One region of the Mesorhizobium sp. M7A.F.Ca.MR.148.00.0.0 genome, then DNA from elsewhere that is predicted to be linked to it. Evidence: riboswitches for the same ligand, from Rfam matches in the RefSeq annotation. Region 1 holds a riboswitch; each other region holds the start of a gene.
The links. A riboswitch is a leader RNA that binds a small molecule or an ion and turns the genes downstream of it on or off. The one in region 1 is predicted to bind thiamine pyrophosphate.

Region 1 (9,470 bases):
GCGAGACATCAGGCGTGCGAAGGATCAGCATTTCGCCGCGAACACCGCGCAGCCTGTCATCGGCCGCTGCCATTCCCATGCAGTCTATCTGACGGGCGAAACCCGAAACAGGCCGGGCGTCGCAGCCGAAGTGGAATTTGACACCCATGGTCGCAAGCTTGTCATGAAGTGCCGCCATCGCCTGGCGTGGGTCGAGGTGAGCCTCGTCGGGGAAGAGCAATCCACGCCGGAAGCGGCCGGCGAGGTCGGGTTCCAGGAGCGCAATTTCGTTTTCATCGACGCGCCGATGCCCTGACGTGCGACTGGCGAACCGGTCAAGCTCACCGGCATCACGCGGCGCGGCCACGACCAATGTCCCGGCCCGTGTCACCTGACCCGACAGCACCGCATCCCACCAGTCGGCAGCGTCGCGTCCGAGATCCAGCACCGGCTGCTCCGCGCTTTCGCGCTCGCTCCATGGCGCCAGCATGCCGCCGGCGAACCACGACGCGTTGCCGCCAAGGCCATGCCGCATCTCGGCGACTGTAACCGTCGCGCCGCGGGCGGCGAGTTCGAAAGCGACGGTGAGGCCGGCAACGCCGGCCCCTTTGACGAGCACCCTCATGATGGTTTGGGAGCCTCTGGCACGACCGGTACGCCAGTCTCGTCAGCTGGCATGTAGAGATCGCCGCCCTCGCGGTATTTCGCCGCCATTGCCGCCATGCCCTCCTTCTGGGCCTCGGCACGGATGTCGTGGGAAATGCGCATGGAGCAGAATTTCGGCCCGCACATCGAACAGAAATGTGCCAGCTTGTGCGCCTCCTTGGGCAAGGTCTGGTCGTGGAAGGAGCGCGCGGTTTCGGGGTCGAGCGACAGGTTGAACTGGTCTTCCCAGCGGAACTCGAAGCGAGCGCGGGAAAGGGCATCATCCCTGAGTTTAGCAGCCGGATGACCCTTCGCCAGGTCGGCGGCATGGGCGGCTATCTTGTAGGTGATCACGCCAATCTTGACATCGTTGCGATCGGGAAGGCCGAGATGTTCCTTCGGCGTGACGTAGCAGAGCATGGCGGTGCCGAACCAGCCGATCATCGCCGCCCCAATGCCTGAGGTGATATGGTCGTAACCCGGCGCGATGTCGGTCGTCAGCGGTCCAAGCGTATAGAACGGTGCCTCGCCGCAGACAGCGAGCTGCTTGTCCATGTTCTCCTTGATCTTATGCATAGGCACGTGACCGGGGCCTTCGATCATCACCTGGCAATCCTTGGCCCAGGCGATTTTCGTCAGCTCGCCCAGCGTTTCCAGCTCGGCGAATTGCGCCGCGTCATTGGCGTCGGCGATCGAGCCGGGACGAAGGCCGTCGCCGAGCGAGAAGGAGACATCATAGGCGCGGCAGATGTCGCATATCTCCGCGAAATGCTCGTAGAGGAAGCTCTCCCGGTGATGGTGCAGGCACCATTTGGCCATGATCGAGCCGCCGCGCGAGACGATGCCCGTGACCCGGTCGACGGTCAGCGGTATGTAGTGCAGCCGCACGCCGGCGTGGATGGTGAAATAGTCGACGCCTTGCTCGGCCTGCTCGATCAGCGTGTCGCGGTAGACCTCCCAGTTCAGATCCTCGGCGATGCCGTTGACCTTTTCCAGCGCCTGATAGAGCGGCACCGTACCGATCGGCATCGGCGCATTGCGCACGATCCAGTCGCGGATGTTATGGATGTTGCGGCCGGTCGACAGGTCCATCACCGTGTCCGCGCCCCAGCGGATCGCCCAGACCATTTTTTCGACCTCTTCGGCCATCGATGATGTGACAGCCGAGTTGCCGATGTTGGCGTTGATCTTGACCAGAAAATTGCGACCGATGATCATCGGCTCGCTCTCGGGATGATTGATGTTGGCGGGAATGATTGCGCGTCCGCGCGCCACCTCGTCGCGCACGAATTCGGGTGTGACGAAATCTGGGATCGCCGCGCCGAAGGCTTCGCCGCCGCGTTGCAGCTTGCCGCGCATCACCTCGCGGCCGAGATTCTCGCGGATGGCTACGAACTCCATTTCTGGCGTGATGATGCCGGCGCGCGCATAGGCAAGTTGGGTCACCGCCTTGCCCTGCTTGGCCTTGAGCGGCCGATTGCGTATCGGAAATTCCGGTGTCAGGCGCTCGCCGGTGGCGAATCCATTGTCTTCCGGCCGGACGTGGCGGCCGTCATAGGCTTCGACATCGCAACGCGCCGTGACCCATTCGTGGCGAAGCCGGGCAAGGCCTTTTTCGATGCTGGTTTCGACCGATGGATCGGTGTAGGGGCCGGACGGATCGTAGACGGTGACGGGCGGTTCGCCGGCCGTCGGATGGACGGAAATCTCGCGCATCGGCACCCTGATCTGCGGGTAGAGGACGCCGGGCTTGTGGATTTTCCGCGAGGCGGGCAGTGGTCCCGTCGACACGGCGGGGGTGAGGGCATTCATCGTGAGGCTCCTTTGCTCATGCATTGGAGACCCAGTTCTGTGCCGGAAGGATGAAAAGACGCTTCTGTAGACCTGCTGCAGCAGGACCTCGGGCGTAAACTCCCGCAAAGCGCTTGCACCGTCCCTACGCCAGTATGAACTGGATCAGGTTCAACGGGTCACTGCGCCGCGAAAGCCAGCAGTATCTCAGCCCCTTACCGGGACTCCCCTGGTGAATGCCTCAAGTTGAATGGGCCGGTGCTGCTTTGTCAAGCGCCTTCGGGCGCCTTCGGGCGCCTTCGGCCGGTGGCGACGTCCGGCGGCCGGCCGAGCGGAGAGCTCGCGCATGCATCGGGGACAAGTCACGCCCCGTAGACCAGGGCTGGAATGGCCAAAGTCTCATTCGCTTCGTGAAGGATGGAAAAACTGTATCGGCCATGTGCGTCGAGATCGACCGAGTAGCTCAGGCGGTCACGGATGTGGTTATCCTGGTCGAAGGCGACGATTTGCGGCTTCAGCGAGGTGATTTGCACCACGTCCAGGTAGATGGAGTTGCAGATATGATCTGGTCGTCGGGCTGGCAGGTGCAAGCGGCCGCTCTATTCAGGATGCGGCATCGGCGGCGTTCCCGATACCAATGATATCTTGCGGGCAACTTATGCAATCACCGGCTTCGTAAAACCCGACGGCGGCGGCCGTGTCCTGGCGCTGAGGATGTGCCGCTGTTCCAGCAGAGAAATCGCGTGGGCGCGGAGTTTTCGCTCTGCGAGGAAGAGTTGACGCAATCGTTTAGCTTGCTTGCAGTTCGTAGAGACCCGCCTTTGAAAGCAACTAAGCTATTGCATTGATATGTTGGTGCGCGATCGATCGCTACATAGCCGGCCGCCATTATCCGAGTATTGATCCGCCGGTGTTCGTGTTGCCGTATATGGCAATCCCTGCGAGATCGTCGCGGCCGGATCGGCCGCACCCTCTAGTCATAAAAGGGGAAGCGACCGAGAATTCCGCTGCCGAAAACTTCTCTGGCTTGGCTATGCATGCGGTAGATGAGATCGCCGCCTACCGCGACCTGGTCGAGGAAGGCATCGACGCCCAGTTCGGACAGCCTGGTTATCGCAATGCGTTAGCGGCTCAGACTTGCGGTCTCGAGAGCGGCCTTTGGGGGTCACCTCTTTTTTGTTTCAGAGGTTGGAAGACGGCTGCTCGTTACCCAATAGAAATGGCGACTACGGAACGCGATCGATCGCGGCCATCAGGAAACACCTGTCTTCGGCTCAACCTCGACATGGCGTCCGATCGACCGCAGATATACAGCTATCTCGTCCATGAGATGATCGCGTTCGCCGTAGATCTCAGCAATCCTGCGCAGCTGTGGCTCGACGGACCTCCGTTGCGCCGGCGTCAAATCAGCATCGCCAAAGACATATCCCAAGTTGCCAATCGCGCAAATGTTGCAGCCGGCCTCCACAACTGCTTGCACGAATGCCGGAATGTCTTTTTCTTGCATAGTCTTCATGTCGAACTCTCGTGAATGGCGTGCTTGCGCGCCCATGCTGCCTTTTCAGCGTGTCCTCTGGGCGGCGCAAGCCTTGAGCGTAATTGTGCCGGGCAACCTCGACTATCCCGTCTGCCACGCTCTTTAGAGTCGGTGGGGTCTGGTGATTGCAGGCTGGGCCACTCAAAAGCCTGCAAGAAGAAAGTCATGGCGACCATTGCTCAAGATCGCGAGGGTGCGTGCAAGACCTTCCGTTGGCAGTCATGCACGCTCACCCAGCAACTGGGTATTGAGCAACTGGGTCTCACGTCGCGGGTCTCGTGTGCTTCACAGCCGAAAATAAGGTACCACCGTGGCTATTCTCAAGTGCAGGCTACCTCTTCAGGACACGGCGGAGTGCCTTCCGACGCACCCCTGGTGCAACGTGCGACCTAACGAGACACATCTCGTTCGCGTTCCCTCGACCTTTCTTCGTATTGCTGCTTGCCCTGCGATTTCAGGCCCTCTGCTAGCTTCTCGGCCGCTCTTTGGCCTGCAATGTCACTATTCAAGATCATATCCGACATCCCTGGATGGTCATAACCGTAATGCGCATGCAGTTTCCCTCACGAGCAGCGCCTATCCGTCGATTAGTTCGTCTTCCGGAACCCGAAGCCCTTTTTATCCGGCGTACCTATCCACCATTCAACCGGTATACCTTTCCCAACTTTGGCGGACCATTTACCTCAGGCATGATCATCTCGCGTGACATTTTTTTTTGGCGCCATCATCGCACGTGGCATTTTCTAAAAACCAAGACGTGTCAATTTGTAAAATCAAGGATGCGGCCGCGCCCGTTGCGAGGATTTGCAGGTAGCTCTTCAGCCCCAACACGATGTGTGAGGCGGCGGTGGAAAAGGCAACCGACGGCGTCGACGCGTCCTTTGATGATCGCAAGCGATATGCTTCGTCGCGAGCCCAGATTGCGGTCTCGGGCACAAGGCGAGATCACAGTTCTGCGATCTGTGGTAACGCGAGCCCGCAAAGCGCCGCTGCGGCCACCGCTTTTGGAATCTGGACGAGATTCGTCGTCGTCTGAGATCAGTTGATCGAGCAGTTCGCGCGCGCGGGACGCGCTTGCGGTGCAGTCTCTCCCGCGAGCTCGCCCGTGACCTTCTCATCGACGACATCCGAGAGCTGCGCGGACGGCCCTATGACCTCGTCGCTGTCGCCGGCGGCTGGAAGCACCTGACACGGCCGGCCTATGCCGATGCCATCCGCGCCTGCGGAAGCAGCGGGCGTGCCGTGGACCTGACGTGGTCGGACGTGCTGATGCTGATGTGCATCGGCACTTCCAGCCGATTACCCGCGCCGAATTGTCGTCGGTTTTCGGGAAGTAATCAGTCGCGACCTGATCGGCCATCTGCGGCACCGGCCTGATCGCGTCGAACCCGCGCAGTCCGACGCCCGGCGCTCCCTACACCTATGTGACGACAAAAGCGTCCTGCTCGAGTTCGGCCTCGACACGCTTCGCGATCTCCCGGACTGCGAGGCGCTCGAGGATGCCGGGCTGCTGAGCAGAGATGAGCTGCTTGCTGGTGAAATTATGCCAGAGTTGGCTAGTGGCCATGAGGATGCGGGTTTGGATACGGAGGAATAGCTTGGCGCTGCAGACGCTGTGGCCACCGGGCTTGCGAGTGCTTCCAGCTTTCCATAGCGAATCTAGCGCGCCCAAGGGCGTCCGAAATTTGTAGGCAAATTTCGGACATGGACACGGTCAGCGACGTCAAGCAGGCAGCGGTATGCGGCCTCTGCACCGCTGTCGCCCAAAAATTCGTGGCCATGGGCAAGCCCCACTTGAGACCCCCAGAGAGAACGCTCGTGAGCGATGGAAACGGTTTTGGTCCAAAGCTTGATACAGATGGCCTGCAGATGGGTGTAGGGTTTCAAAGCGCTCGAAGACGCGCCTTCGCAGAGTTAAAAGTCCGCGACGAACTCGTGTGTCGTTTGTCGCCAACTGCAAATTCGATAGTTAGCGCAATTATACTGCGCCGAGTCTGCCATCTCGAGCCCCAAGGGTTTGTGAGGCCTCTCGGCTCACCACCGCCTTTGCTAACCGCCGTGATTCCAAAGACGCGTGCCTTTACGGAGGGGGTCAAACGGCCTATATTATTCTTTATAAGGAGAAGAATAATGGGCACACTTGCTCGCATCTACACCCCCGCAGAGGCAGCCGCCGTCAGCGGGATAGGAATCAAGGCCGTGCACAATGCGATCGACAAACGCATTGTCGATACTGTGCCAAGCACTGCTCGGCGCATCGGTGGGGTCGTCCGACGGGCATTGACCGGCGAGGATTTGCTGCGGCTCAAGCTTTGGTATGGCGTGGGTGCGACATTGCCCGCTGATCGTCGCTACCGCCTGTTCGAGGAAATCAAAGCTGCCCCAAGGGCCAAGACCGTAAGGGCCGACGACCTGCTGATCGTCGACGTCGCCGAGGCACGTAAACAGCTCAAAGCGCGCATCGTGGATCTTGATGAAGCGGAGGCCGCCATCGGCCGCGTTAAAGGGGTGATGGGCGGAGAGCCTGTCTTCAAAGGAACCCGCATCCCTGTTCGTATGATCACGACGATGCTAGCGCAGGGCGCAGATGAAGCGGAGGTTCTGGAGGGATATCCGAAGCTAACGCCGCGCGTGATTGAGCTCGCCAGAATGTGGGTCGCCGCGCACCCGGTTCGTGGGCGGCCTAAGAAGCTGGTCGAGCAGGGCGTGAAAATAAAGTCGTCGAAGCGCGTGGTTTTGAAGGGCGACCCAGGTCCGTCGGCCAGGTCGAGACGCGTGTGACCTCGTGAGGTTTCTGATCGATGAGTGCCTGCACACGTCTCTGGTTGCGGTAGCCCAAGAACGCGGACATGAAGCAAACCACGTCAACTGGCTTGGGCTAAGCGGCGAAACCGACTGGGACCTCATGCCGCTCATTATCGATGAGGATTTCACCTTCGTCACCAACAATGCTAAGGACTTCAGGAAGCTCTATGCCAAAGAACCGGTTCACGCCGGCCTGATTATCGTCGTCCCTCAGGTCGGGCCTGAAAAACAGAGAGAGCTCTTCGATGCTCTCCTCGAGGATCTTGGCCCAGAGGAATTCCTGATTAATGAAGTTATCGAAATCGAGATCGAAAACGGCATTGCAATCGTAACACGATACGATCTGCCGTCGCCCTAGCTGAGGCTGCGCGATCTCCGCTTATGACCGACCCGGTTGCCAGTCGCTCATCTGCAAAATGTTACCGCCGAGTTTTGCAAACGCGCGTTGGCGGCAGGAGAAAACGAGAATCTGCTGATCGTGTGATTGACGATGCAAAGCGTCGAACATGCGCTCGATGCGGTCGTCATCGGAATAAACCAAAGCGTCATCCAGGATAACCGGTGTGGGTCGGCCGTCGCGGGCAAGCAAACGGGCGAAGGCCAGACGTGTCAGAACCGAAAGCTGTTCTCGCATGCCGCCACTCAACCTATCGACATCCTCATCCTGACCATTGCGGCGAACGGTCTGTGGCAACAGTGTGTTCTCGTCGAACACTATGGAGATGTCATCGAATAGCAATCCAAGCAGCGGTCGCAGCTCGGACATGACCGGCTTCAGATAAAGATCGCGTGCCGTCGAGCGCGCAGCGACCAGCGTCGTGCGCAGCCGGTCGAGGACGGCTTTTTCGAATTCGAAGCGTCTCGCTCGCTCTCCAGCGATTTCCAATTTTTCTGTGGCCTCGCGCAAAGCTTCTTCCACCGCGTCGTCGGACCGAGTGCGAATATGGCCATTGAGATCGGCCAGGGTTACACGCAACTGACTTGCTTCCTGTGTGGCGGCATCCTGAACCGAACGGGCGCGGCGCAGAACGGCTTCAGCGCTGGTGAGATCGCGAGCGCCGTCGCGCAGGGGAGCAGCGCGCATTTCGGCCGCTTCGCGCAGCTTTTGTCGTGCGGTGGCCTCGGTGAGCAGCAAGCGCCCCTTTTCCTCGCGCGCTGCATCGGGTCCCAATATGACCTCGAGGCTGGTCAGTTCCGCCTGGATGGTGACATAAGCCGTCTCCGCAGCCATGACAGCCTCGTCGGCATGGCTGCGCAAAGGCAAGGCCTCGCGCACGCTGTTGCGTGTTGTCGCCACACGCTGCTCGGCTGCGGCATGATGTTGCCGGATCTGTTCTGGATCGACTTTGAGTTCGAGGTCCCCGGCCCCGAGGGCACTCAGACGAGCAAGCTCCTCGTGTAATTGCTGTATCCCCTTGGGCGCGAGATCGGCAAGTCGCTGACGCGCCAAGCCCAGTTCGGTAGCTTTGTCGCGCGCTTCCACTAGGCGCTGGCGTGCCGTCCTGAGGCTATCGACACCGAGGGACGCAAGCAGGCTGCGGTGCTTCGCTTCGGCGTCTTCGATGGTCCGGTCGGCCTGCTGCGGCCGATTCGATCGCAGGGTCAAGGCTCCGATGCCGGCAATATCCAGGCGTACGGTGCCAGCAAAGCTTTGGTCTTCTGCATGGGGCAAGGGCTTGGCATCGATGGTCACCAAATCGGCGGCGCCGTCCCGGTATTCCATGCATAGCGTCGGCAAGGTTGCCAGGTGAGCTGCACGAAGGCTGGCGATCTCGATTTCGAGCGCCTGGAGTTGCTCGACAGCTTGTTCCGGCACCGCCAGCATCGCCAGTGCTGCCTCTCCATCTTCGATCTGGGTTCTGGCGACTTCGGCTTGTTTCAACCGGTTGTCCGAGCCGGCCAGTTGTTCGGCAGCGTCACGCGCCAAAAGAGTCGCATCCAGCCGCGCGAGCAATTCGCGTGCTTCGCGCTCTTCCAGTTCGGCTGCTTGAACTTCGCCCATCGCTTGTTCGTTTTCGGCAATGGCAGAAGCGCGCCGATCGAGAACCTCACTGCGGCGAAGCTGCGCAATCGTCGACTGCTGGCGCAAATCCGTGGCTCGTTTGAGCGCGGTCCGAAAACTATCGAGGGCCTGCTGCGCCGCGTCGTGGTGAATTGCGGCAAGGGCAGCTTCCGCCTCGGCGGCTTTCAAGGCTTCGCTGTGCGATTTGGCGGCCTCGACTGCGGCTTCCGCGGCCGAGATGGCTTCCCGCCGAGTGGCGCCTTCTTCGGGGTTTTCAAGCTCAGACAGACGCGCCAACGCCATGCGCCGCTTGTCGAGCGAATCGCGCAGACCGGTGACTTCGGCGCTGAGACGCTGCTCGTCTTTCACCAGCTTGTCACGCTCGTCGAGCGCTGCCGCATAGAGACCGCCGCTCTTGGGACGCAGCGTTGACGTAACCAGGCTATAGAGTTCTTCTTCACATGCCGCGGCGATTTCGGCCATGCGTCGCCCGCCGGTCAGGGCTTCAACTTCCCCCTGAACCGAGGACAGTAGGCTTTCGCGCACGCGTTTTTCGCCGTCCTCCTCGCTTTTGCTGCGCCTTTCGATGCCGGTGACCCCTTGGCGAACCCAGAGCAATCCTGCCGGTCCTGCGCTTCCGCCATGGATTAGTTTGCCGATAAAGGCTTCGGCCTCATCGGCTTGAGCCAACAGTCGCCCGCCGTCGAGGTC
Region 2 (9,470 bases), on a different contig from region 1:
GTTTTCGGCCTTCGCGCGCGCCTTGCGGTCGTCCAGCCTGGTGCCGCCGCGCTGCGCCAGCATGTCGGAGTAGCCGCCGGCATATTCGATCCAGCGGCCGTCACCATCCGGTGCAATCAGGCTGGTCACGGTGCGGTCGAGGAAATCGCGGTCGTGGCTGACCAGGATGACGGTGCCGGCAAAGCCAGCGACCAGTTCCTGCAGCAGTTCCAGCGTCTCCATATCGAGATCGTTGGTCGGCTCGTCGAGCACCAGAAGGTTTGCCGGCCGCGCCAGCACGCGCGCCAGCAAGAGCCGTGCCCGCTCGCCGCCGGACAATTCGCGCACCGGGGTGCGTGCCTGCTCCGGCTTGAACAGGAAATCCTTCATGTAGGAGACGACGTGGCGCTGCTCGCCATTGATGACGAGGTTCTCGCCGCGCCCGTCGGTGAGATATTGCGCCAGCGTCTCCTGCGGGTCGACCGCCTCGCGCTTTTGGTCGAGCGTGGCGATCTCCAGATTGGTGCCGAGCCGCACCGAACCGGCGTCCGGCTTCATCTCGCCGGTCAGCATCTTCAAGAGCGTCGTCTTGCCGGCGCCGTTCGGCCCGACCAGGCCGACGCGATCACCGCGCTGGATGCGGGTCGAAAACCCCTTGACCACGGTGAGATCGCCAAAGCTCTTCTCGATGTTCTTCGCCTCGATCACCAGCTTGCCGGACTCGGCGGCGTCGCTCGCCACCATGGTCGCCGACCCTTCGGCACCCCGATGGCCGCGAAAACGCTGGCGCATGGTCTGCAACTCGCCGAGCCGGCGCATGTTTCGCTTGCGCCTCGCCGTCACGCCGTAGCGCAGCCAATGCTCTTCGCGAACGATCTGGCGGCCGAGTTTATGCTGCTCGCGCTCTTCTTCCTCCAGGACCAGGTCGCGCCATTCCTCGAAATGGCCAAAGCCCTTGTCCAGCCTGCGGGTCTGGCCGCGATCGAGCCAGATGGTGGCGCGCGACACACGTTCGAGAAAGCGGCGGTCGTGCGAGATGACGATCAGTGCCGAGGAGGTGCGGATGAGTTCTTCTTCCAGCCATTCGATGACCGAGAGGTCGAGATGGTTGGTCGGCTCATCGAGCAGCAGGATGTCTGGCTCCGGCGCCATGACGCGGGCAAGGGCAGCACGCCTCGCCTCGCCGCCCGACAGATCGTTCGGACGTTCCTCACCCGACAGTCCGAGATGCTCCATCAGATAGCTGGCGCGGTAGGGATCGTCGGCAGGGCCAAGCCCGGCCTCGACATAGGCGCGGACAGTGGCAAAGCCCTCCATGTCGGGCATCTGCGGCAAATAGCGGACAGTTGCCGAAGGCTGGCGGAACACCTCACCGTCCTGCGGCTCGATCAGGCCGGCGGCGATCTTCAGCAGGGTCGACTTGCCCGACCCGTTGCGGCCGACCAGTGCGATCTTGTCGCCGGCCGAAGCCGTCAAGGCGGCGCCATCGAGCAGCGGCGTGCCGCCGAAGGTCAGTTTTATCCCGTCGAGGTTGAGAAGGGGCGGGGCCATGTCAGCTTTCAGGTAAGGGATAGGGATGAGCGAGCAGCATCGCGCGGCCATGGCCGAGCGCGATTTCGAGGCGGCCCTTGACCTCGTTGGAAATGGTCAGCGACGAACCGAAGGCCACCTTGACGTGGTTCAGCGGCCATTTGGCGCCGGTGACGGTCAACCCGGCAAGCTCGGAAAAGCCGAGCACCGAAAACAGCGTGCCGTCGGCATAGTCGAAGCCGGCCATTCCGCGCAGCAGGGGAATGCCTTCCTGGGCGCCGCTGGTCAGGAGCACATCGGTCCCTGCTTCGGCCAGGCGCAAGGCAAGCGCCAGATGCAGGAAAGCGTGGTCGGCGCGCTTGCCGCCGAAAGCACCGGCGAGCACCAGCCGGGTCGCGCCGCGCTCGAGTGCTGCGGCGATGGCCAGTTCGCCATCGGTCTGATCCTTTTCCGCCGGGAAGGTCCGGCGCGGCACGGAAGCGAGATCGTCCGGCAGGTTCGCCGGCACGGAATCGAAATCACCCACCCACAGCTCCGGCACGAGGCCCAGCAACTGCGCATGGCCTATGCCGGCGTCGGCGGCGATGACGCGGGAGCCTTCGGCCTGGCGGTCGAGCCGTGGCGTGCGGATGAGATCGCCGCCAAGCAGGATGGTGAATGTGCTCATATCGTGTGGCCCTTACCAGCCCGGCACGGGAAACGGAAGGCGGCAAACTCCCACTTGCGTGGCGGATCGGCCCGGCCTATGTGTCGAAACGCTCTAACGGGGTGCCGGACGCGATCTTCGCGGACCGGCTGAGAGGCAGTCTCGCCAACCCGCTGAACCTGATCCGGTTTGTACCGGCGGAGGGATTAGACGTTTCGGACAGTCCGACGCCTCAATTCCTTTCAATTCGAACGAAGGAGGCGCCGATGCGCACGCTTTTATACGCTCTTGTTTCAGCAACGGTCGTGGCCTTGTCCGGACCGGCCTTGGCCAAGGACAAGCTCACCGTCTACACCTATGAGAGTTTTACCGCCGACTGGGGTCCGGGTCCCGTGGTGAAGAAGGCGTTCGAGGCCGAATGCGGCTGCGATGTCGAGTTCGTCTCGGTCGCCGACGGCGTCGCGCTGCTCAACCGCGTCAGATTGGAAGGCGCATCGACGAAGGCCGATATCGTGCTTGGCCTCGACACCAATCTCACCGCCGATGCCAAGGCGTCAGGCTTGTTCGCGCCGCATGGCGGCGTAACTGATGTCAACGTGCCGGGTGGCTGGAGCGACGATACTTTTGTCCCCTTTGATTACGGCTATTTCGCTGTCGTTTACGACACCGAGAAGCTGACGAACCCGCCGAAAAGCCTGAAAGAGCTGGTCGAGGGCGGTGCCGACGACAAGATCGTCATCCAGGACCCGCGCACCTCGACGCCGGGTCTCGGCCTGCTTCTGTGGGTCAAGTCGGTTTATGGCGACAAGGCGCCGGAGGCCTGGGCCAAGCTCAAGCCGAAGGTGCTGACCGTGACGCCGGGCTGGAGCGAGGCCTATGGGCTGTTCACCAAGGGCGAGGCGCCGATGGTGCTGTCCTACACGACGTCGCCGGCCTATCACATGATCGCCGAGAACACCGGGCGCTACCAGGCGGCCTCCTTCGAGGAGGGCGAGTATCTGCAGATCGAGGTGGCGGGTATCACCACGACGGGAGCCAAGAATCCGCTGGCGGCCAAGTTTATGGCCTTCATGACCGGGCCTAAGTTCCAGGATGCCATTCCCGAGACCAACTGGATGTTCCCGGCCGGCAAGACCGACAAGCCGCTCAATCCGGCCTTTGATAAACTGGTCAAGCCGACCAAGACCTTGCTGTTCAGCCCGCAAGAGGTCGCTGCCAATCGCAAGGCCTGGGTCGATGAATGGCTTGCGGTGATGAGCAAGTAGGGCGCGAGCCGCGTCGCATGTTTGCGCCAAGCCGCCCCCCTCTGGCCTGCCGGCCATCTCCCCCTCAGGGGGGGATATCGGCAGCTTTATCGCCTCTCTTAGTCCTGCCACTCTTGAGAATAGCGAAGGCGGCTGAGTGCGCAATCTCCCCCCTTGAGGGGGAGATGTCCGGTAGGACAGAGGGGGGTGGGCTCGGCCTTCGCCAGATATTCCCCTCGATCAATACCCGTCGCAGGGTTGGATAGCGCGAGATGCGTACGCGCCATCCAGCCGATCCCCGCGTCAGCGCCGGCATTGTCGCGCTTGCCGCGATCGCGCTGCTGATCGGCGGCGCGTTTGCCGGCCTGCTTTTCGAGGGCGCCCATGATTTCTCGGGCGCCTGGGCAGCCTTCGATCCCTATCTGCTTCGCGTCATTCGCTTCACGCTCTGGCAAGCGGCGCTCTCGACGCTGCTTTCGGCCATCCCGGCGCTGTTCGTGGCGCGGGCTCTGTCGCGACATCCACGTTTCTTCGGCCGCGCCTTCATCCTGCAGATCTTCGCCGTGCCGTTGGCGCTGCCGGCTATTGTCGCAGCGCTCGGCATTCTGGCGCTTTATGGCCGTGCCGGCTATTTCGCCGGCGTGCTTGCCCTGATCGGCGGCGGAAGCTGGCCGGGTATCTATGGCCTGTCCGGCATCCTCGTCGCCCATGTCTTCTTCAACCTGCCGCTGGCGACGCGGCTGTTCCTCGAGGCGCTGCAGACCATACCGGCCGACCAATGGCGGTTGGCGAGCCAACTCGGCATGGCGGCGCGGCCGGCGTTCCGGCTGATCGAATGGCCAACGCTGCGCGCCGCACTGCCCGGCGTCGCCGGGCTTGTGTTCATGCTCTGCATCACATCCTTCACGATCGTGCTGACGCTCGGCGGCGGGCCGGCCGCGACGACGCTGGAGGTCGGCATCTACCAGGCGCTGCGCTTTGATTTCGATCCCGCGCGGGCCGTTACACTGACGCTGTTGCAGATTGCCCTGACCTTTATCGTTGTGCTGGCCCTGACGCGCCTGGGCGCCAATGTGGTCGGCGACACCAATTTGCCGGTCGCGCAACGTCGGTATCTCTCAGTCCATCGGAGCGAGACCTGGTTGAACGCGCTACTCATCATCCTGGCGCTGCTGTTCGTCGTTGGGCCGATGGCGGCAACGGTGATGACCGGGTTGGGTGCGGATCTCGGCCGGTTGGCCGGTGAGGCCACTGTCCGGCAGGCAACGCTGACCAGCGTGGTGCTGGCCTTCCTGTCGGCACTGCTCTCGGTGATGCTGTCGCTGGCGCTGACCATGGCGCGGCGGGCACTGGCGCTGAACCGCCGTGCCGGCGCAAAGACACTGCTCGAACACGCTGCCGATACAGGCGCCGGCTTTGTCCTTGTCGTGCCGCCGATCGTCGTCGGCGCCGGCTGGTTCCTGTTGCTGCGCCATGCCGGCGATGTCTTTGCCATCGCCCCGGTAATGGTCGTCACCGTCAACGCGGTGATGGCGATGCCATTCGCCCTGCGCGCCGTGCGTCCCGCCTATGATGCGGCGAGCGAGCGTCACGAACGGCTCTGCGCACAGCTCGGCATTGCGGGCTGGAACCGGCTGATGCTGGTCGACTGGCCGTCGCTGCGGCGCCCGCTCGCCACGGCCTTCGCTTTCGCCATGGCGCTGTCGCTGGGCGATCTCGGTGTCATTGCCCTGTTCGGCAGTGATTCCGTGCAGACATTGCCCTACCTTCTTCTGGCACGGATGGGCAGCTACCGCACCGAGGATGCTGCCGGCCTGGCACTGCTGCTCGGCCTCGTCTGTCTCGCGTTGATCGTGGCGGCGCACTGGCTGGGAAGGGAGAAGGTCCGCGATGCGTGAGAGGGCGGCCAGCAGGCTCGAGAAGGGCGCGCCGGTGCGGCTGGACAAGGTGTCGTTCAGTTATGGTGAGGTGCCACTTGTCTTCGACGTCGAGTTCGCCACGGCGAAGATCACCGCCATCATGGGTCCGAGCGGTTCGGGCAAGTCGACGCTGCTCAATCTGGTCGCCGGCTTCGAGCCCCCACAATCGGGCCGCGTGCTGATCGGCGGGGCCGATGTCAGCGCCGAGCCGGCCTCGGCGCGGCCGGTGTCGATGGTGTTCCAGGAGAACAATCTCTTCGCGCATCTTTCCGTCGAGCAGAATGTCGGGCTCGGCCGCTCGCCCTCCCTGGGGCTGACCGAGGCGGACCGCGCCGCGGTCGCCGAGGCGCTTGCGCGCACCGGTCTCGCGGGCAAGGAGAAACGCCTGCCGCGCGAGCTCTCCGGGGGCGAACGCCAGCGCGTCGCACTGGCCCGCGTGCTGGTGCGCGACCGACCGGTGTTGCTGCTCGACGAGCCCTTCGCTTCGCTCGGACCCGCTTTGCGCGACGAGATGCTGGATCTGGTTGCTGCCGTTCATGCCGAACGCGCCATGACGGTGCTATTTGTCACCCACCAGCCCGAGGATGCACGCCGCATCGGCGAGCACATGGTGTTTGTCGACAATGGGTTGGTGGCCGCAACCGGCAAGGCTGATGATTTCTTTACCGGGGCTGGTCCGGAGGCGTTCCGGCGCTATATCGGCGCGGGTGCTGGATATTCCACATCACGCGATGTTGCCCGGAAGCGGACATAATTTACGGTCAAACCGGCTCCAGGCGATGTGGCGTTTGCTTGCCATGACCGGGGGAGTGTGGCTAGGTCGCCCTACCGGTCCGGCACAGGCCGTGATTTGCCTGCAGTATCCGCCGCCCGCCCTAAGGGACGGGCAACGGATGCTGCAGCAGTTTGAGATAGCGCATGACACGTTCCGAAGATCGCCCCCGATTTTCGTGGTCATGCGCCGGGACCCGAAAGGAAGCCGTTCTGGCGATCGGCGCTAACACATTGGGAATGAAACCGCTGGCGCGTTTTCTAGCGCTGGCCGGTTTTGCCGTGGCGTTGGCAAGCTGCCAGATGTTCACGCCGCCGGAAGTTCAGGAATCCGGCTTCCAGCCTTCCGACAAGCCGATCACAGTGGACAATGTCGGCGCCAACAACAAGCTCGCCGAATTGGCCAAGGCGCAGCACCCGCGCATCCTGGCGACTTACGGCGGTGAATATTCCGACCCCAAGCTCGAGCGAATGGTCGCCAAGGTGGTCGGTAGTTTGACGGTGGTGTCCGCCAACCCGACACAGACCTATCGCATCACCATTCTAAATTCGCCCAACGTCAACGCATTCGCGCTGCCGGGCGGTTATCTCTACATCACCCGCGGCCTCCTGGCGCTGGCCAATGATTCGGCCGAGCTTGCCGCTGTCATCGCGCATGAGATGGGCCACGTCACCGCCAATCACGGCCTGCAGCGCCAACAGCTCGAGGCAGAGGAAGGCCTGGCGACCAAGGTGGTTTCCGATGTGCTCGGCGACAGCCCGACCGCCAAGGCGGCGTTGATCCGCGGCAAGCTGAGGCTGGCGCAATTTTCGCGCAACCAGGAGCTGGAAGCCGACGCCATCGGCATCAAGTCGATCGGCGAGGCCGGCTACGATCCTTTCGCCGCAGGCCGCTTCCTTCAATCGATGTCGGCCTATACCGATTTCCGCTCGATCAGCGGCGCCACCGACGCCAGCCTGGACTTCCTGGCCACGCACCCCAACACGCCGCAGCGCATCGATCTGGCGCAGCGCCATGCCCGCCAGTTCGGCGCGCCGGGCGTCGGCACGCGCGACCGCGATTCCTTCCTCGCCGGCATAGACGGCCTGCTCTATGGCGACACACCCGAGGAAGGCTATGTGCGCGGCGAAACCTTCCTGCACCCGGGCCTTGGCGTGTCGTTCACGGTGCCGGACGGCTTCATCATCGACAATTCGGCGGCAGCGGTGACGGCCACCGGCCCCGGCGACATAGCGATCCGTTTCGATGGCGTCTCCATCGACAAGAACCGGGCGCTGACGGACTATATCCGCAGCGGCTGGGTGGCTGGTCTCGTCGACAGTAGCGTCAAGCAGGAAACCATCAACGGCAATGAGGCGGCGACCGCGCATGCCGGCGCCGAAGGCTGGCAATTCGACATAGCGGTGATCCGCGCTGGCGGCCAAGTCTACCGGCTGCTGACCGCGGCCCCTTCCGCCAGCACGTCTCTGGACACGATCGCCCGTTCGGTAAGCGGCTCGTTCCGGATACTGAGTGCTGCCGAAAAGGCGGCGCTGAAGCCGCTGCACATCCGCGTCGTCACCGTCCAGCCTGGGCAGACGATGGGTTCACTTTCGGCGCAGATGGTCGGCGTCGACCGCAAGCTCGACCTGTTCCGCGTCCTCAACGCGCTGTCGCCCGGTGCCGCCGTTTCGGCCGGCGACAAGGTCAAGATCGTCACCGACAAGTAGGCGCCGCTGGACGCCTGCCGCCGTTCAGGCGGCAGTCGCCATGAACTCCGGATTCTGCTTCACCAATGCGACCTTGAGCTTTTCCATGGCGCGGGCCTCGATCTGGCGGACGCGTTCCTTGGAGATGCCGAGGGTTTCGCCGAGCGCTTCGAGTGTCGCGCCCTCGTCGTTCAGCCGCCGTTCCTCGATGATCCTAAGCTCCCGTGCGTTGAGCGCGCGAAGCGCCTCCCTCAGCCAGAGCGAGCGGCGCGCGACATCGATCTTGTCGCCGACGATCTCGTCGGGCAGCGGATCGTCCGAAATCAGGAAATCCATGCGCTCGGTCGAACCCGCATCGTCGGCAATAGGCATGTTGAGCGAGGAGTCGGGCGCCGAGAGCCGCGAATCCATCATCGCCACATCGGCTTCGGAGACGCCAAGCGCCTCCGACACTTCGCGATAGAGCGTGGCGTTGGAGAGCGGCTCCGTGCCATTCGCCAACCGCGCGCGCAGGCGTCGCAGGTTGAAGAACAGCGCCTTCTGGGCCGAGCTGGTGCCGCCACGCACGATAGACCAGTTGCGCAGGATATAGTCCTGCATCGAGGCGCGGATCCACCATGTCGCATAGGTCGAGAACCGCACCTCGCGCTCCGGCTCGAAGCGGGCGGCGGCCTCGAGCAATCCGACATGACCCTCCTGGACCAGATCGCCGAGCGGCAGGCCGTAATGGCGGAACTTGGAGGCCATGGAAATGACCAGCCGCATATGGGCGACGGTGATTGAGTGCAGCGCGTTCTGGTCGTTGTCCTCTTTCCAGAGCAATGCAAGCCGATGCTCTTCGTCACGCTCGAGGTAGGGAGCCTTCATTGCCGCGCGGACCATGATCCGTCCTGCCGTGTCTTCCATCATGAGGCGCTCCCTGGGTGGTGCGAATGACTTTGCAAAGTTGGCTGCCGCTCGGGTTGAAATGCCGGCGTCGTGCCCTAGAACAGCCAGAACTGCCATGCGCGGGAAAGGTTCCGCGACCGCAGCGGCGCGATTGTGTTGCCTGAAGGATTCTCAGGAGGTCCGAGATGGCTGCGATCACGAGTGAAAAAGCGCCGTTTAGAGAATATGGTTTCATAAACCCGCCGTTTTTGAAATGCTGTTCCTTATTTTTTCGGCTTGCATCTGTCAGTTTCCAGCGCTCACAAATATGCCGGCCAGCCGGCCAAGGACGGGATCACAGAAAAATGAAATGGCTCAAGTCGCTCATTATCGCCGGAACGCTGCAGGCCCTGGCTGTCGCTTCAGGTCATGCCGGCCCCAATCTCGACCAGATCAAGCACGCCGGTGTCATCAAGATCGGCACGGAAGGCACCTATGCGCCGTTCACCTACCATGACACGTCCGGTGCACTGGTCGGCTTCGACGTCGAAATTGCCAAGGCGATTGCCGAGAAGCTTGGTGTCCAGGCCGAGTTCCTCGAAGGCAAGTGGGATGGACTGATCGCCGGCCTCGACGCCAATCGCTACGACGCCGTCATCAATCAGGTCGGCATCACCGATGCCCGCAAAGCCAAGTACGACTTCTCCGATCCCTACATCGCCTCCAAGGCGGTGCTGATCGTGCGCGGCGACAACACCGACATCAAGAGCTTCGCCGATCTCAAGGGCAAGAAGTCGGCGCAGTCGTTGACCTCGAATTTCGGCA
Region 3 (9,470 bases), on a different contig from region 1:
GAGACTTCGAGCGTGAAATCGACCGAACCATTGGCCAGCGCCTCATAGGCTGAGGTGCCGAGCGTCACCGTCTCGAAATTGCCCTTGCCGCCATCATGGCGGATGATGGTCGATATCAGGGCGTTTTCCCAGGCGCTGCCGAAGCCGCCATAGGTCAGGCCGTCGAGGTTTCTCGGGCTTACGATCTCGCTGCGGGCCGCATTGAAGACCACGCGGCCGGTTTCCGATTGCACCACCGCATAGACGCCCTTCAGGTCCGCTCCGGCGGTTCTCTGGGTGAACAGGCTGATGGTCCCGTTGATGCCGAAATCGGCGACGCGATTTGCCACCAGCGTGCCCGCACCGGTATCGCTGTAAGGTAGGATGTCGACCTCGAGCCCGGCCTCGCGATAGAAGCCCTTGTCGCGGGCGACGAACAGTCCGATGTGGTTGGTGTTGACAGTCCAGTCGAGGGCAACGGTGACCTTTTGTGCCGATTGTGCTTGGGCTCGCCCCGATCCGGCAACGAGCGGAAGGCCTGTGGCAAGGGTCAGCAACAAGGCCTGCCGGCGCGTCAAGTCAGTCATGATCGTGTCCTTTGGATGGGATGGCGTTGAGGATGATGTCGAGAATCTCGGCCTCGAGCGTACTTGCCTGGCGCGCGGCATCGCCGCCAAGGCTGCGCGGGCGCGGCAGCGGCACCATGATTTCACGCACGATGCGGGCCGGGCGCGCCGACAGCACATAGATGCGGTCGGACAGGAACACGGCTTCGCGCACGTCATGGGTGATCAGGAGCGCCGTCCAGCGATGATGCCGCCACATCTGTTCCAGCCAGCGCTGCATGGCCGTGCGGGTCAGCGCGTCGAGCGCGCCGAACGGCTCGTCGAGCAAAAGCATGTCGCGTTGCTGCACCACCGTGCGCAGCAAGGCCGCGCGCTGGCGCATACCGCCGGACAGTTGCGCTGGAAAATGCCGCTCGAAGCCGGCAAGCCCGAATTCGGCAAACAACGGCGCAACGCGCGCCCGCGCCGCCTGTCTCCTCATGCCTTGCACTTCGAGCCCGAGCGTCGCATTGTCGAGGATGCGCCGCCACGGCATCAGCGCGTCACGCTGCGGCATGAAGGCGAAATGCCTGCCGTGGTCGTCGAGCGGCGCGCCGTCGAACAGCATCTCGCCCTCGCCATGCTCGGCGCCGGTCAGGAGCTGGAAGAGTGTCGATTTGCCGGCGCCCGAGGGTCCAAGGATCGAGACGAATTCACCAGCGCCGACGCTAAGCGAAATATCGGCCAGCACGTCGAGCCCACCGAACGCCTTGCGCACATGCCGCAGTTCGAGCCGGTTCATCGCCGCGGCCTCTTCCCTGCGGTCTCCTGTCCGGCCCGCTCCCAGGGCATCGCAAGGCGCTGCAGCAGTACAGTCAACCCGAACAGGACAAGGGTCAGGGCAGCGCTGACACCGACGGCGGCCAGCACCAGATCGGGGCGGAAATTGTTCTTGGCGTTGAGCATGTAGATGCCCAGCCCCTTCGCGGCCCCCGCATATTCGGCGAAGATCGCGCCGACCACGGCGTAGGTGATGGAGATCCTCAAGCCAGCGAAGAAATAGGGCAGCGCCGAAGGCAGCCGTGCCAGCACGAAGATGCGCCAGCGCCCTGCCCCCATTGCGCGCAGCATTTGCCCGATCTCGGCCTCGGTCGACTCATAACCCTCGACCAATGCAACCAGCATCGGAAAGAAGGTAACCAGCGCCACCAGCATGATCTTGGGCGCCAGCCCGAAGCCGAACCAGAGCACCACCAGCGGCGCGATCGCCACCAGCGGCAAGGTCTGGCTGACGATTAAGACAGGAAACAGCGCACGCCGCAGCGGCTGGAAGAAGTCGACCAGCATCGACAGCACGAAGGCAGCGCTGAGCGAACAGGCAAAGCCGAGCAGCGTGGCGCCGATGGTCGGAATGGCGTTGTCGGCCAGCGCCTGGCGATTGAGCAGCGCTTGTTCGAAAACGCGCGACGGCGCCGGCAGTGTCGTCGGCCTGATGCCGGAATAGGTGGCATAAAGCTCCCACGCCAGCAGGAGCAAACCGACCGAGATCATGGCCGGTATTGCCTTGACAAGAAGGCTCGCGATCGGGCGCGAAGCGACTGATGATGTGGCCACGGGAGACAACCTTTGACGGCAGCGCGAAAGCGCGGCTGGTTCAGACAGCCGACGGGCTGTTGGCCGAGACCGTGACGTCGAGGGTTACGTGGCCGGCGCCTGGTCCGAAGCGGCAGAAGGCCTCGTCCAGCGCCGAAAAGATCGCACCGGCATCACCGCGCAGTTTCGTGCAGAAATGCTTGGAACGCTCATAGACGCCGGACTGCTTAAGAAAATCGATGCAGCCGTAGATCTCGTCCATGTGGTCGTCGGTGCCCATCACATAGAGCGAGAACTGCGCCGCCGCCGGCTGGCCGGTGGCAGCAGCATTGCGCACCGCCGCGATGGCCGCATCCTTGCGCGGGCCGAGTGGCCCGACAGGCCCGCCAAGTGCATCGGAGCGGCAGATCGGATCATCCGGCTCGCCAGGGCACCCGCGCGAGATGGTGGCCGACAACACGCAATGTTTGCCGCTGCGTGCCGCCGCCACGAAGAGGTCGCGCATGGCGGGAAACAACACTTCGGGCGGCCCGACCAGCAAGGTCGAGATGTCGTCGGTCTCGATCCTGAGCTTGTCGCGCCAGGGATCGAGCGCACCGAGCGCGCCAAGAATGACACCGACGAAATCGTCGGTCATGGGGTATAGGGAAATCTGTGCGCCTGAAAACATCGCCCGCCTCGCTCCGCTGGTATTACCCAGATCAGCTTCTAGGGTCTGTGGGCTTGCCGCCCCCGTCTCAGCCCCGACCGTACGGAGCACCCCTGTGGATGTGCGCCTTAAAGCATCATTCGAGTTCAAGGGAAAGCCGTTTTTTCAGAGCACTGCGCCAAAAGCATTGCGCCAGTCACGGTGCGCCTGAGCGGAATTTTGTCGGGAACCTTCGCCGCCGCGACCGGTTGTCCCCACAGTCGCAACGCGATCACTTTCGTAGAAAACAAGCGACGACTTCACAGAAATGGAGACAAACCATGTTCATGAAAATCCTCGCAGCTTCGGTTCTCACCATTGGTCTGGCCACGTCAGCCATGGCGCAAAGCGCCGGCAGCAACAACGCAGATGGAAGCGGCAGCGGCAAATCGGTGACGGTTGAGCCGAACACGCCGGCTTCACCGAATACGGTCGAGCCGGACACTGTCGACCCGGGCACGACCAACAGCACGACTGGCACGGTAGGGGACATGAATTCGAACGCGGATCAGAATTGCCCGACCAACCCGCAAGGCGCGCAGACGGACGCCGATGGTAACGCGACGGCGGCAACGGTAAACGATAATAATTGTGGCAAGTAACCGTACACGGATGAAGACGCTGGGCATCGCCCAGCGGCTTCATCCATTTCTCTGGTCCGCAGCACTCGTTTTGCCGAACAGCCGGATTTGTGGAGCGGGTTTTCCGGCGGGCGGGCGCAAAAACAGGTGTTTTGAATTGAGCAGCCGTTTGAGCACTCTACCGTAAGTAAAATACAGGACCCGACCGTTGGCGAGATCGAATTCCACTGTTCCCCACCGCCTGACCGGAGCCTTTCCTGTGCAAGGCCCCAGCCTTCTGATCTGGAATCCCAGCCTGACTTTGCGCGTTCCGATTTCAAGATAGATGCCTGGCAGAAGGCCGAGCACATGCCATAGCCGTACAACATGCTCGACCGACATGGCCGGCGAGATTATCAGGTGGCTGGGCTGAAGCCGTGCCCAGACGAAGTCGCCTTTCGGCTGCGGCATTCCTGACAACAGCCCCCGGCAGTAGGCCGGCACCGCCTCGCTCACCAGAATCCGCATAGCGGTTGCCGTGCTGTCGACCAAGGCTTCTCTCGAGGTCCAGTCAGCTTCGGAAAACGGCACCTGCCCGAGAATGTCACCCTCGTCAAAACCGGCGGACATCTTGTGGAGCGTGACGCCGCCATGAGCCGCACACCGGCCGTCCACGGCCAAGCGCTGGGTCGGATGTGGCCCTCGATAGTCGGGGAGCAGCGCCGGGTGGAGGTTGACCCCGCCTTTGGAAAAATGGCCAAGAACCTCTTGAGGGATCAAGACAGGCAAAGTGTAGCAGACCAGCACATCGGCGCGGAGGTCAGACAATTGGCGACCAAGCGCATTCCAATCGTAAGGGCGGCCAAATTCGATCAACTTGACAGGCGTGTTACCGACAAACCGCCTGAGCAGCAGCTTGCGTTGAAGCCTTCGTCGGAAATTGCCGATGCTGAAACCGGTGGGACGACGCCGGAACCCAGGCACGATGATCGCGCCAATTGCATTTCCAGCCTCTAGCCAGCCGGCGAGCAGAGGCCCCGTATGGTTAGAGATATCGAGGACAAAAACGGCTGTGATCGGCTCCGAGTGATCGGTCGATTCGATCGGCCTCATCTTCGGCGGCTCAAACGGGCCGACAGATCAGGGCGAGCTTGTCAGGTCGGCTGAGTGGAAGGCGATGCCAAGGCAGTGACAACCGAAAGACGCTCGCGTTTTACAAACACTGGCTTTTCGTAGATTTTCTTCACGGCCCGTCTCCCGAAATCAACTCTTCCTGCGCAATTGGACCGCGATACGGCAGGCTGTCAACCACCTGACCGTGTTTGCCTACCGCATCCGCATTCGCCGTTGACGAAGGCGTTCGAAGAGCGCTCGGACGTTGTGAAAGCTCAATGGCCGACGCGACACGGTGCGCTGACTGAAAGGGGTTTGGATGCGATGACCTGCTCGACGACACCGTCGAGCAGCAATGCAGGGCAAATCGCAGTTGCGAATCTACGAAACCGCCGTCTCGCGAACCGGCAGCTTCCAGCCTGGCCTGACGAAGTGGCAGGTGTATCCGTTGGGATATTTCTCCAGATAATCCTGATGCTCGGGCTCGGCTTCCCAGAACGGACCAACGGGTGCGACCTCGGTGACGACCCTGCCCGGCCACAGGCCCGAGGCATCGACATCGGCGATGGTGTCCTCGGCGACGCGCTTCTGTTCGTCGCTGGTGTAATAGATCGCCGAGCGATAACTCGTCCCGACATCGTTGCCCTGGCGGTTGCGGGTCGTCGGATCGTGGATCTGGAAAAAGCGTTCCAGCAGCGTGCGATAGCTTATGATGGCCGGATCGAAATTGATCTCGATGGCTTCGGCGTGGGTGCCGTGGTTGCGGTAGGTGGCGTTGGGCACGTCGCCGCCGCTGTAGCCGACACGGGTGGAGATGACGCCGGGATAGCGCCGTATCAAATCCTGCATGCCCCAGAAACAGCCGCCGGCAAGGACTGCACGTTCGGTCGAAGTCGCCATGTCACGTCTCCTCAAAAGCAATTCCAGGAAAAGTGTGTAGCGGTTTTCCGTCTGGAATTGCGTGAAAGCAAGTGGTGTCGCCATAAATGGGCATTGTCACCTGCTTCGTCCAGCGGACGCGGTGGATCTACCTCAATTGCTCGGTTGGGCGAGGCTGTCGATCAAACCCGGTAGCTTCATGCCAGGCGGAATGGCGGCAAAGCTGATCGCCACCGGTGGTGCCCTGAGCGACCAGTCGAAAAGAACGGTCTTGACCGGGATGTTTCCCAGCCACGCCAGCAGCCGAGGTGGCACGCCGCTCCTGGGCCAGACCAGAAGCATGCCGTGATCGCGCAGCCGCTGGCTGGTGATCCAGGGGGCGAGCCGCATGTCGAGGTCTGTGAAGATCGACGGCTTGTCATAGGCGTTGAGGCCCGCCAGCAACGCGATGCGGGTATCGCCGCCGACGATGTCGAGCCGACCGGGCACCGCCGCGTGCCAGACCGCCTCGGCTTCGTCCGAAATCTGCCGCGCTGGCCAGCAGACGGCATCCATGCGCCCGCGCAAATTGCAACTCGTCCAGCGGATGCCCGCATAGGCACCGGACATGCCGAGGATGCAGGCGAACGCGCAGATCGCCAGCCGTCGCAGTTCGACGGCGCCAAGCCGATGACCCAGCAAGGCGATCGCCACAACGCCGACCAGATTGTACATCGGCGCGCCCCACGCCTCGCCGGCGCCGGTAAACAGCGAGGCCACCATGACAAGCACCGCCGGACCAAGCCCCATCCACACGAGATAGGCCAGCGCGCCGCGCTCAATGGGCTGTTCCGGCGCGGGCGAACGCCGCAACAGCCCCGATATCGACAGCACCAGCAATAGGCCGCAGAGCCCCGCCATTTGGACACCGATATAGTAAAGGCGGGCGCGGTGAACCAGCACCCATTCATCGCGGCCGGCGACATAGGTCAGCGGCAGGAAATCGATTCGGTAGAGCTGGATGGCCAGTGGCGCGGCAACGGCGAGGAAAACCGCGAGCCCAAGCCAGGGCCAGGGCGTGGCGAGCCGATTGCGTGCCCGCGTGTCCGACAACAGCCAGATCGCCCCGAAGAGCAACAGCAGCCCGGTGGAAAACTTGGCATAGAGCCCGACGCCCGACACCAGTCCGAGCGCCAGCCACCAGCCCGGCCCACCGCTACGGCCCGCACGCCACAGCAGCCAGCAGATTGCGGCCCAGAAGGGCATCTGCGCGTAATCATGATTGAACTGCGGTGTCGGCCAGCCGAAGAAATACAATGACGGCATCAAAAGCACGGCGGCCAGCGCGCGGGTTCTCCCGAGCATGTCGCGGGCCAGCAGGTAGACGAAGACGAAGGTCGCCGAAACGATAAGCTGGGCGAGCAGATATTGCGGCCAGCGGAACGATCCGGTCAGAAGATGGCTGATCTCGAGCAGCCAGCCGGGGAGTTGCGGATGCTTGTAGGTCAAAAGCACCCATTCGCGACCCCACATGAAGCTCTCGACGACATCGCCGGGCGGGGCGGCATCGACAAGCGCCGGCACCACGGTCCAGCACAGGATCTGCGTCAGGCATAAAAGCGCCAGGCCGGCTTCTGGATAGCGCGTCAGCCCCGGCCAGATCGACGACTGCCGCCAGTCGCCTGGAACAGAACTGCCGACCGGCAGCCAACCGTTCATGGTTTCGTCGATTCGCGTCATGCGGTGGATAAATCACACCGGACGGTTTTACGAACAGCCCAGAACTTGAAGCTTACGAAAATGTATACTTGGCCGACCATGGCAAAACCAAGATTGAGGCAGAGTTTCGCGCCACCATGCCGCCTCTCCCGTCATCACATGCCAGCAAGACAACAATGGAACACGCCATCCCGCAGCACCCTGAACAGGCCGGGCATGGCGCCTTGGGCGTGATCGCGGCAGGCGTCGCCTACGCCTGACCGGCTCCCGTCCCCAAAGCATTCAGGATTTGAAAAATGCGCCACCACCATGCCGTCATTCATTACCGTGCGCTCGATTTCTGGATGGCCCGTGCGGCCGTTCTCGTCATCATCTGCCTGCAGCTTCTGGTCATCAACAATCTCTCATTCGGGCCGCGCTGGCTGGCGCCCGCGCTGGAGGCGGCCCTGCTGCTGCCCTTGTCGGTGGCCACCGCCTGGACTCAGGCCGCCACCCGAAAGGCGGTCGAGGACCACGAGTGGCATGCGATCGGCCAGTTTCGGGTCATGATCCGCAGAACAGCCCTGACCATGACCGCCATCATCAGCATCATCAATTGCGGTTCGCTGGTCCTGCTGGTGCGTGCCTTGCTGGAGGGCCATGCCGGCAGTAGCGGTACGACGCTGCTGATCGACGCGCTCAACATCTGGGTCACCAACGTCATCGTTTTTGCCTTGTGGTTCTGGAGCACCGACCGCGGCGGTCCGCCGACCTGCGGCCTCGTCAAGCTCGCACAGGCCGATTTCCTGTTCGCGCAGATGACGTTGAACGACCGTGAGCTTCGAGATTGGCTGCCCGGCTTCGTCGATTATTTCTTCCTCGCCTTCACCAATGCGACCGCATTTTCGCCGACCGATACCTTGCCACTCTCCCAGCGCGCCAAGCTGCTGATGATGGCCGAGGCCATGATCTCGCTGCTGACCATCGCGCTGGTCGCGGCACGCGCGGTCAACATTCTGGCTTGATCAGGCCAAAACGCAAAAATGGCCCGCCCGGCGAACCGGAACGGGCTATTTTGGGTTGTCTTCGATGGTTCGATGCCGCGGGAAACGTGCCTCGGCAATTCCGCCAAGCAATCGCCGCCGCACCAGCTATTCGTCCCGCGCGCGGCTGACTCTCCGCACCACGAACTCGAACAGGACGTCCGAAATCCACATGGCGCAGACGCCGATCAGGAAGGCGGCCGCCAGCGTGGTGGTGTCGTCGGCGGGATCGGGCATCGGCAGGCCGGCGATCCTAGCGTAGGACACCGCCGGCAGCGTCAGGTAGGCCGCCGCAAGTGCGCCGGAGATCGGCGAGGCCACCATTTCGCGCAGCTTGTAGCGATGCCGCGACAGCGCGCGCAGAACGCCGCCGGCGAGGCCCGCCGCCACGACCGGTCCCTTGATGCCGAGCAGGTCGAAAAGATCGTTCATCATGGCCTCCAGCCGCAAAGCTTCTGGCCCTTTTCGTTGTGAGCCAGGATCGCCGCCACCGACGCGTCGGAAAGGGTCGCCGCCTCCGCCCTTGTCGGCCGGAGGGGATGCCCGGCCGCGCAGAACGACCCGCCTGATGTGGTGCAGCCGGCCAGCAGCAGCGAGAGCGCTATGATTTTGACCATCTGGCCAGCCTCCCCCTGTTGTCGTCCGGCGCCCGGCCGGCGACGGCATCGTCGATCTTCTGGGCTTCGGTGCGCGCCGCGGCGTCGGCGGCATCCTGCCTGGCCTTCTGGCTGGCCTTGCCCTTGGCATAGGCTGTCCAGGCACCGGCAAGCGCGGCGCCAATTGCCAGAAGATACGGCCAGGCCTGGCCAAGCAGCGCGAGGGTGAGTGTTCCCATCTCATGTCTCCTTGGCCGGCGGCGCGACCATGCCGCGCGGCCCGTCACGCACCGCGTTGATGATGATCTTGGCAAGGGCAATGGCGCCGCTGATCTGAAGCGCGGTGCGGTCGCTCACGCCGAGCAGCGTCCAGTCGAAGCCGGCGAGCGCGCCGCCGCAGATGATGGCGATCAGCGTGTTGAGGAGATTGTGCAGCGCATTGGTGTTGAACCATCTCATCGAAACAGGCTCCCGAAAAAATCGGCGACGTGATGCCGGAAAGCCGCGAGCGCTCCGGCCATGAGAACGAGGATGCCGGCCGCGGCAGCCGCCTTGCCGCCGGGCGCCGGCGGCACGGGCCGAACCGAGGGCGCCCCATTGGGCAATGTTTCGACCCTAGGCGGCGGCGCCGCGGTCACCGGTGCCGCAGGGCGCTGCGCCGACATCAGCAGGGCCTGAACCCGCACCGACCTGACCCGATCGGACCAGCCGCGCCCGAATGTTGCCCATGTCGGCAACCGCTTGAGGAACGCCAGCCGCGCATCGCAAAGCGCATCGATGGTCACACCGGCCGGCTT

Region 2: another riboswitch for thiamine pyrophosphate. It lies ahead of thiB (thiamine ABC transporter substrate binding subunit); the one in region 1 lies ahead of thiC (phosphomethylpyrimidine synthase ThiC).
Region 3: another riboswitch for thiamine pyrophosphate. It lies ahead of EOB49_RS22295 (YkoF family thiamine/hydroxymethylpyrimidine-binding protein); the one in region 1 lies ahead of thiC (phosphomethylpyrimidine synthase ThiC).

What each region holds. Positions count from the first base shown of each region.
Region 1 is NZ_RZTB01000015.1:21,692-31,161, reverse strand. It holds gene thiO (glycine oxidase ThiO) at 1-604, opposite strand, end outside; gene thiC (phosphomethylpyrimidine synthase ThiC) at 601-2,436, opposite strand; TPP riboswitch at 2,540-2,656, opposite strand; gene EOB49_RS08320 (hypothetical protein) at 2,778-3,005, opposite strand; gene EOB49_RS08315 (hypothetical protein) at 3,668-3,967, opposite strand; partial or broken gene EOB49_RS37465 (SMC-Scp complex subunit ScpB) at 5,027-5,549, shown strand; gene EOB49_RS08305 (DUF433 domain-containing protein) at 6,083-6,733, shown strand; gene EOB49_RS08300 (DUF5615 family PIN-like protein) at 6,738-7,115, shown strand; gene EOB49_RS08295 (ATP-binding protein) at 7,137-9,470, opposite strand, start outside.
Region 2 is NZ_RZTB01000014.1:45,694-55,163, forward strand. It holds gene EOB49_RS08020 (ABC-F family ATP-binding cassette domain-containing protein) at 1-1,530, opposite strand, end outside; gene EOB49_RS08025 (thiamine diphosphokinase) at 1,532-2,176, opposite strand; TPP riboswitch at 2,264-2,378, shown strand; gene thiB (thiamine ABC transporter substrate binding subunit) at 2,422-3,420, shown strand; gene thiP (thiamine/thiamine pyrophosphate ABC transporter permease) at 3,672-5,297, shown strand; gene thiQ (thiamine ABC transporter ATP-binding protein) at 5,290-6,072, shown strand; gene EOB49_RS08050 (M48 family metalloprotease) at 6,330-7,799, shown strand; gene EOB49_RS08055 (RNA polymerase factor sigma-32) at 7,824-8,687, opposite strand; gene EOB49_RS08060 (amino acid ABC transporter substrate-binding protein) at 9,011-9,470, shown strand, end outside.
Region 3 is NZ_RZTB01000070.1:8,488-17,957, forward strand. It holds gene EOB49_RS22280 (ABC transporter substrate-binding protein) at 1-566, opposite strand, end outside; gene EOB49_RS22285 (ABC transporter ATP-binding protein) at 559-1,326, opposite strand; gene EOB49_RS22290 (ABC transporter permease) at 1,323-2,075, opposite strand; gene EOB49_RS22295 (YkoF family thiamine/hydroxymethylpyrimidine-binding protein) at 2,179-2,787, opposite strand; TPP riboswitch at 2,778-2,891, opposite strand; gene EOB49_RS22300 (hypothetical protein) at 3,087-3,407, shown strand; gene EOB49_RS22305 (formyltransferase family protein) at 3,447-4,478, opposite strand; gene msrA (peptide-methionine (S)-S-oxide reductase MsrA) at 4,860-5,378, opposite strand; gene EOB49_RS22315 (glycosyltransferase family 39 protein) at 5,511-7,076, opposite strand; gene EOB49_RS36540 (hypothetical protein) at 7,145-7,315, shown strand; gene EOB49_RS22320 (hypothetical protein) at 7,352-8,059, shown strand; gene EOB49_RS22325 (hypothetical protein) at 8,186-8,509, opposite strand; gene EOB49_RS22330 (hypothetical protein) at 8,509-8,694, opposite strand; gene EOB49_RS22335 (hypothetical protein) at 8,679-8,912, opposite strand; gene EOB49_RS22340 (hypothetical protein) at 8,914-9,132, opposite strand; gene EOB49_RS22345 (glycosyl hydrolase 108 family protein) at 9,129-9,470, opposite strand, start outside.